2 regions of the Paenibacillus sp. URB8-2 genome follow, and region 1 is predicted to be linked to the other one. Evidence: riboswitches for the same ligand, from Rfam matches in the RefSeq annotation. Region 1 holds a riboswitch; the other holds the start of a gene.
The links. A riboswitch is a leader RNA that binds a small molecule or an ion and turns the genes downstream of it on or off. The one in region 1 is predicted to bind cyclic di-GMP.
Positions count from the first base shown of each region.

Region 1 (4,226 bases):
CGTTCTACCTGAACCTTTAAGCTGAATATCAAACCGGTCGCTTCGGGGAGTGATCTGTTCTCCAAGCAGCAGAGCCCGGCCGTCCCCTAACATGGTAAAATGCCCGAATTGATGGCCTGCGTAAGCTTGAGCAAGAGGCACGGCGCCTTCGGGAATCCGGTTGCCGGCAAACACCGCTACGCTGTTATCGCTTTGCAGCGCTTGAACGTTTAACCCCAAGGATGCTGCCAACGGTTCATTCAGAATAACCAACTTCGGCAAGCGTACAGGGTTTGGGTCTTGTCTGGTGAAAAATAATTCCGGCAGACGGGCATAACTGTTGTCGAAGTTCCATCCTGTTTCTATGATTGCTTTTTTCTCAGTCATTGTATCTCCATTTTTCATTAGTTATTTTTATTATCTACTTTCTATGTAAACGCAAGTCAGCCCGTTTAGTGTTAACTTCTGCCCATTTATTATACCTTTCCAGGGTGGGAATGGATCTCCCTCCACTCAAAACCGGCTTTAATCGCGGGTGTCTTTATTTCGCTGAACGCGTGAATCACATCCAAAATTATCACATAAGAAGAAACGGCTTCGCCGTCCTCTGGAAGAGGAAGGCATCCGTTTCTCGTAAAAATATCAGGTTAAGGATAAGCGCGAAGCTGATACTTTCTGATATTTCAAAAAAAAGGGTGCACAAGGCACCCTTTTCCGTTATTACTGATTATTGTCTTATTATGAGGATGTCACGAGGCGGTATGCCGGTGCTTTGAATTAGGCCAATTTCGGAGTTTGTAAGATTGCGGCCTACCAAAACCAACGAAGATGTAACATTGTTAAAGTTTAAATTGCCCAAGTTCGCTACACTTTGGCTTCCACGGAACACGCGGAATGACCCCTGAAAGTTAATTCGCGAGAACAGTACAAGTGTTACTTGAGATCTCTCCACAACATTTCTGAGCCGGAAGCTCGAGAGAACATTGTCAAACCGAAACGCCCCAAGATCACGAACTGCAACTCCTCCACGTCTAAAGAGGATCCGACGACCAGTAAAATTAGTGCCAGACCAAAGCGCAAGACGTACATCACTGTTAGCCAACTATATCACTCCTTTTCAAAGGTTGATATAGTATATTAAGAATTTTACAGAACGTATAAGACAAATACAGCGGTAAATAAGTTTGTTTTTCGGATTTCCTGCGGTTTGGTTAAGTTCTGCGTTAAATGAACGAACTAAACCTTGGGGTAATCGACCACTATCACATTTTGCAATATACCGTCCAGCGATTTCACAAACTCTTGATGGAGGGGATGCGGTCCATAAGAGCGCAGCGACTCCAGGTCTTTGAACGTAACCCTTAATCCGAGCGTGTAGCCATGAATGTTTTCCGTTTCTTCAGTTACGTTAATGCCTGCTGTCAGATCGGAAATTCCCGGGATACGATTCCGAAAATCGAGCAGTTGATCCAGAAGCTCCTGTTGCTTGGCGGGTGTAATGTCAGTATTGAATTTAAATACGACAAGATGTTCGTACATCGTGAAATTCCTCCTTTATAGAAACTTTAAACATTTATTTGAAATATGCAATTCTGCTCGGCTTCTTTTTTTGTGGTATTCAGGAGAGATGAAACTCATCGTTCATTCCTACATTAGGCCTATTTTAAGAGCAGAGATCCATCCTCATCCTTAAACGTCTTACACTGTGAAGCATTCATGCAAAATTGTGAGTCTTTATGCCTTTCATTTTTAATCATTTAATTCGTCAAATTTCGGGCTGTTTTGTATAAAATATATTGACAAAAGCAGGGCTAGGAATATATTGTGAAGGGTAATTATTCTTTATTTTTTCAAAAAAATAAACTCAATATTGGCAAAATTCTCCGAAAGGGAATGACGCAAAGCCATGGATCTACAGTCTCATTTATCACTTGAGACCATGACAGCCAGGTTGCTGAAGAACCGGAACGCTTGTATGTCCAGCGTCCTATATGGTGATTTGTCAACCGACCTGTGCTCAGTATCTGAGTACAGGTTTTCTATTTACTTGTTATTCTGATCTACCGGTTTCACTTCGAAGGATCGATAACATAACAAACAAAATTAATTTGTGGGGTGGATCTTTTGAAGACAGTCGCAGATTATATGGCGGAGGCACTACGCAACCTCGGAGTAAAGCATTCTTTTGGCATTATTGGCAAATCCATTTGTCCCATCGTTCTGAAGATGGTGGATTATGGTATTGAATTTATTCCCGGGAGACATGAATCCAGCTCCGGATTCGAAGCTTCCGGTTACGCCCTAAAAACGGGAAATCTCGCAGTGGCTTTCGGCACGTCAGGACCTGGGGGAACCAACCTTCTCACTGCGGCGGCACATGCCAAAGCCAACAACCTCCCTGTGCTGTTCATAACAGGGCATCAATCGATTAAAGAGCTGGGTATTCCCCAGTGCCAGGATTCTTCCTCGTATCTTGCCGATTTGGCGGAGATGTTCAGACCCGCTACGCTTTTCAGCAAGCTGGTCGAACGCGGCGATCATTTCAGCACGATTTTTAACCATGCTATTTCTATTGCACTCAGCGGCCAACGCGGGCCTGTTCATCTATGCATTCCTTTTGATGTTCAGACAGAGCCGCTTGAAGAATGCCGAATCGTTATCCCTGAACGGGAAACGCTCGTCAATTACGCTAATATTAACCGGGTCATCAATGCTATTAACCATTCCAAAAAGCCTCTCATCATCGCCGGCAAAGGCGTTAACCGCGCAGGCGCACATGAGGAATTGATTCAATTGGCGGAGACTTTTAATATTCCTGTCGTTACTACTCCGGGCGGCAAAGGTTCTATAGTCTGGGATCATCCGCTGTACCACGGACCTGTCGGTGTTGGCGGGTGCAAGCATGGCGACGATTTGTTAAATAAGAGCGATTTATACATCGTGCTCGGTTCGCGGCTCAGTGATATGACGATCTGCAATCTCAAAGCCGAGAACCATCCGGAGACGCTGATTCAGTTTGATGTGGACCCTACTTTTGTTGGAAAAATACTGACCTCCCATACGATCGCGGTCGGCGGCGATTTAAGGGATAACCTGTCGCTGGTTCTACAGAATGTTGATGCCTCCGCTATTACCGAACGAGATACGGAAACTGCCGTAAATTATAAGGAAGAACTGCCTGTCCTTTCTAACCTTTCCCTCGCGTCGGTAATGAGCATGATGAGCGACTTGATCCCTTATAACAATACGGTATTTGTAGATGACGGCAGCCACGGCTTCAACGCTGTGAAATGGTACAACGTGAAGAAACCGGGAAGCTTTGTCTTTGACGCCTACTTTGCCTGCATGGGCAACGCAATCGGCATGGCGATCGGCGCCAAGGCGGCTTCTCCGGAAGAAACGATATTCTGCATTACCGGCGACGGCTGCTTTATGATGCTCGGCACTGAAATAAATACAGCCGTTTGCAAAAATATCCCGGTCATTTTCATCGTTGTGAACAACATGCAGCTGGATATGGCTTTGAAAGGGATGGAAAAAACCACAGGCAGAATTGACGGAACGATATTTGAAGTTCCTATGGATGCCGTGAAATTTGCCGAATCGCTTGGAGCCGCCGGCTTCCGGTGCGAGACCAAGGAACAGTTTGCCGCAGCCATCGGCGAAGCCGTGGCTCTGAACCGCGTTGCGGTCATTGAACTATTGACTGATCGTGATGAAGTGCCCCCTACTGCACACCGTGTATTGAATCTGAATTAGACATAAAACGTTTAGGAGGTATTTCGATGATAGACAACATCAACAGCGGTCTCAAGCATTTCTCCAACCTTTCCGGCGACTATGGAGCCAAAGCGCTGGCTCCGATCAAAGAGCATTTTCCAGAGCTTGCCGAATATATCATGGGCAACGCATATGGCGATGTTTTTCAGCGGACCACCATTGGCGCGGATTGGAAAGAGATTGCCGTTATTTCCGCTTTAATATCGATGGGCCAGTTCGACCAGCTCGGCGTTCATTATGTGATGGCGCTTAGTGTAGGCATGACCGTCGATCAAATTAAGGGTATTTTATTGCATTTGGTGCCATGTGTCGGTGCTCCAAGGGTTATTACCGCTTTTAATGTTCTGCTCTCAACACTGGAAGAAATCCAATAACTGCTCCCGCGACAAAATAATACACAATTCGACTTTTTTATTGCATGAATGAGAAATTCATGTATATAATATAGTTAAAATATCCCAAAACTA
Region 1 covers NZ_AP023239.1:3,033,184-3,037,409, forward strand. Annotated here, with positions in the region: gene PUR_RS13845 (protein adenylyltransferase SelO) at 1-366, opposite strand, end outside; gene PUR_RS26385 (hypothetical protein) at 707-1,081, opposite strand; gene PUR_RS13850 (Dabb family protein) at 1,216-1,518, opposite strand; cyclic di-GMP riboswitch class I at 1,842-1,938, shown strand; gene PUR_RS13855 (thiamine pyrophosphate-binding protein) at 2,095-3,738, shown strand; gene PUR_RS13860 (carboxymuconolactone decarboxylase family protein) at 3,765-4,133, shown strand.

Region 2 (4,226 bases), 2.3 Mb from region 1:
AGACGATTCAGAGGGATGTCAAGACCTGGTAAGGTTCTTCGCGTTGCTTCGAATTAAACCACATACTCCACTGCTTGTGCGGGTCCCCGTCAATTCCTTTGAGTTTCAGTCTTGCGACCGTACTCCCCAGGCGGAGTGCTTACTGTGTTAACTTCGGCACCAAGGGTATCGAAACCCCTAACACCTAGCACTCATCGTTTACGGCGTGGACTACCAGGGTATCTAATCCTGTTTGCTCCCCACGCTTTCGCGCCTCAGCGTCAGTTACAGCCCAGAAAGTCGCCTTCGCCACTGGTGTTCCTCCACATCTCTACGCATTTCACCGCTACACGTGGAATTCCACTTTCCTCTTCTGCACTCAAGCTGCCCAGTTTCCAGTGCGACCACAGGTTGAGCCCATGGTTTAAACACCAGACTTAAACAGCCGCCTGCGCGCGCTTTACGCCCAATAATTCCGGACAACGCTTGCCCCCTACGTATTACCGCGGCTGCTGGCACGTAGTTAGCCGGGGCTTTCTTCTCAGGTACCGTCACTCTTGTAGCAGTTACTCTACAAGACGTTCTTCCCTGGCAACAGAGCTTTACGATCCGAAAACCTTCATCACTCACGCGGCGTTGCTCCGTCAGGCTTTCGCCCATTGCGGAAGATTCCCTACTGCTGCCTCCCGTAGGAGTCTGGGCCGTGTCTCAGTCCCAGTGTGGCCGTTCACCCTCTCAGGTCGGCTACGCATCGTCGCCTTGGTGAGCCGTTACCCCACCAACTAGCTAATGCGCCGCAGGCCCATCCCCTGGTAGCAGATTGCTCCGCCTTTCCGCCTTCCGGTATGCACCAGAAGGTCTTATCCGGTATTAGCTACCGTTTCCGGTAGTTATCCCAGTCCAAGGGGCAGGTTGCCTACGTGTTACTCACCCGTCCGCCGCTAAGTCCTTTTGAGAGCAAGCTCTCAAAAGGACTCCGCTCGACTTGCATGTATTAGGCACGCCGCCAGCGTTCGTCCTGAGCCAGGATCAAACTCTCCAATAAGGTTTTTTCGTGCGATTACCACCCGAATCACTCCGAGAAAATAACCATCCGAAAAGTTTATCGATAGAGCGATTCGCTCATTTTGAAACATCTGACGAGAATTTGCATTCTCTTCATTTTGGAACTCGCTAAAGCGAATTCCCACTCACTCGTTGTTCAGTTTTCAAAGATCAAACTTGTTTGCCGCCGTTCAACTTAATGTCTCAGCAGCAACTTTTATAATATATCATGTACTCTTCAGGAACGCAAGCTTTTTTTAAAAGTTTATTTTAACTTGTCTGTAACAGCTTGTTGTCTCCCGAGAGCGACTCACCTATAGTACCTCTTCTCAGCAAATATTTCAACCCCAAAATACAAAAAAACAATCCACTTATTATTTAAGCGGATTGTCCATTCACTATCTTAACCTTTTAACTCAATAGAGTTAGTAATACTTCACGCCTGTGTATTTACTTGAACTTTTAATCAGGGTAGCTGTTTTGTTGCTCTTGCCTAATCCGGCATCAACTGTCGTATCAATAGTCACCCACTTGCCGTCGATAAGAACTTCATTCCATGCGTGGTATTGAGCTACATAACTGCTTTCCCCCATTACAAGCTTGGCGGGAACGTTCACGCTGCGAAGCATAGCGGCGAAGAGGGAAGCATAGTCATAGCAGATTCCTTTTTTGCTGGCTAGCGTATTGTCGATGTCCGGTACGTAATCATTGGATACGTTAGCTGCCAAAGCGTAGTCGTATTTCACATTGGAAACGATATAGTTATAGATGGCGGTTACCTTTTCTTTGTTGGTGGCGGCATTCAGGGTCAGTTGTTTCGCTTTTTGAATAGCTTTATCGGACGGGTTCCAATTAATGTTCTGCACGGAGCTCAGGTATACGGCGTTGGGATCGCTCAGCGAGAGATCGACAGAGTCGGTATAAACCACTTTGTATTTGTTGCCGCTGGTGTTCTCAAGAATGGAGATTTTGTAGGTGCCATCACCTTGCTGAAGAGGGAACGATTCATTAGGCTCCGATGTGAACAGGTTGTAGGTATAGCTGCTGCCATTCTTGGTGATCATCAGCTTGGTGCGTTTGTTCTGGGGAGCATTATATTGAATGCCGACAACGCCTTGGCTTAAATCCGAGGCATCCAGCCATTCGGAACCGGCGCTCGCTGCGGCTGCGGGGGTAGCTTGAACGGAAGCGGTTATCACAAATAAAGTGAGGATCAACAAATAAAACTTCTTCACGGATAAAACTCCTTTCGGTAGCTGGCTGCCATCCTCGCGGGAAGGCCCTTTAGCTTTGCGTCCCTGCCTTTCGACAGGTTTGCCTTTGTCGCACAAGCTTTATCTATTATAAAAACTAGTATAAATGACATAATTTATATTTAAAACCAAATAAAAAAGCCTCTTCATTCGGTAGCTGGCTGCCATCCTTATGGGAAGGCCCTTTAGCTTTGCGTCCCTACCTTTCGATAGGTTTGCCGTTATCGTGTTTAGCTTTTCTCATATATTTTACCATATTCATCTGAAACATCAATAGAACAATAGGAAATTGTACCTGCTCATTGGCCTCTTTTTTCATTTATACACCAAGGTCACGGAAGTTTTGCATGAATAATAAGCCTATGTGTAGGATTGATCAGCGGATCACACGTAATGAGCGTCAGAATCCGGTCTTTGTTATTGCCTTCCAGCACAGATACGTCGGTCGGATCAACGATCAAAATATCATAGACGGTATAGTTATAGACCTGACCTTTGGTCCTAACAGTAATCGTGTCTCCGATCTTCACCTCGTTCAGACGGTTGAACAGTCTTCCCTTTGTATGGGCGCGGTGGGCGGCGATGGCCGCATTGCCAACTTCCCCGAGTGGAACAGTCTCCGTCAAATGCACGGCTGAATGCCTCATATTCGCTTTGGTAGCTCCTTCAAGCACGGGAAGCTTTACACCGATTGTGCCGATCTCAATCAGCCCGATCGCCTTCTCGCCGGCGTCTGAATTGCCTTTATCATCCGGGAGCCCGGCCTGGTCGCCCAGTGCCGATTCTTCCGCAAGCAGTTGTGTCACTTTGGCGTATTTGAGCCGCAAATCGAGATCGGCGGAGGTCTGAGCCGTATCCGTTCCTTGTTCGAAGTTCTGTTCCGCTTCCTTCAGCAGTTTCTGCTGCTGCCAGTCCTCAAACCATTCGCTGGTCTTCGGGTACAGCAGCAGCAGAACGCCTGCGATAATAATGATATAAGACAGCTTGCGCAATCATCTCACCCTCTAACGTTGGTCCGCATCCCCTCCGGAGACCACCTCGCCTGAAACGGGCAGGGGCTGCTTCGGGTCCACGAACACCCATTTTCTGCTGCCGAAAAAATTGATGATGACCGTAACAAATGTAGCCAACACCTTCGATACCAGTTCCTGCAGTCCCAGGCGGTCGATGAGAAGGCTCATCAGCAGCAAAGATATGCCCAGTACGACCAAATTTAAAATAATAAACCGTAGCAGCTGCCTATGATCGAAGCCTTCCTCCTTGGAACGCTTCCGGTCCTTGAACGTTATATTGCTATTTAAAACGAAGCTGTTCGCCGTTCCCGCACCGTAGGAGATAATCTGGGCCACGACATAGAACAGTCCGAGCGAATTCAGCAGCGCGAACACGGCCATATCAACCAGCGTATTCAGCAGACCGACAATATTAAATTTGACGAACTGGATGATATCGCCGCGCAAATTTTTGTCATTCATAGGGCACACCCTTCCGCGGCAGTCCGGCTTCCTCGCGAAGGAGCTCGGCTTCCTCTTCCTTCAGATTTCCGTAGCCCACGGTCCGGCGGACAATATATAGCGGCCGATCCTTCGATTCGTCGTAGATCCGGCCGATGTATTCCCCGATTACCCCGAGTATCATAAGCACAATTCCGTTAAACAGCAGATTCACACCTACAATGGAAGCCCAGCCGGGCACTGTGCGGGAAGTGAACCATTTTTGCATCAAGACGAAGAACAAAAAAATAAAGCTGGAAAACGAGAGCAAAAAACCGAGGTAAGACGCAATCTTTAGCGGTTTGTGCGAAAAGGATGTGATGCCGTCGAGCGCGAACCGGATCATTTTTTTGAGCGGATACTTGGTTTCCCCGGCAAAACGCTCCTCTCGTACGTACTCCACCATGGTCTGGCGGAAGCCGACCCAGCTTACAAGTCCTCTGACATAGCGGTTCTT
Region 2 covers NZ_AP023239.1:752,573-756,798, reverse strand. Annotated here, with positions in the region: rRNA gene PUR_RS03515 (16S ribosomal RNA) at 1-1,024, opposite strand, end outside; gene PUR_RS03510 (transglutaminase-like domain-containing protein) at 1,449-2,258, opposite strand; cyclic di-GMP riboswitch class I at 2,272-2,352, opposite strand; cyclic di-GMP riboswitch class I at 2,426-2,506, opposite strand; gene PUR_RS03505 (class D sortase) at 2,609-3,268, opposite strand; gene PUR_RS03500 (GtrA family protein) at 3,281-3,751, opposite strand; gene PUR_RS03495 (glycosyltransferase family 2 protein) at 3,744-4,226, opposite strand, start outside.
Region 2: it holds a riboswitch for cyclic di-GMP, as region 1 does, so the genes downstream of both, PUR_RS03510 (transglutaminase-like domain-containing protein) here and PUR_RS13855 (thiamine pyrophosphate-binding protein) in region 1, are expected to answer to the same signal.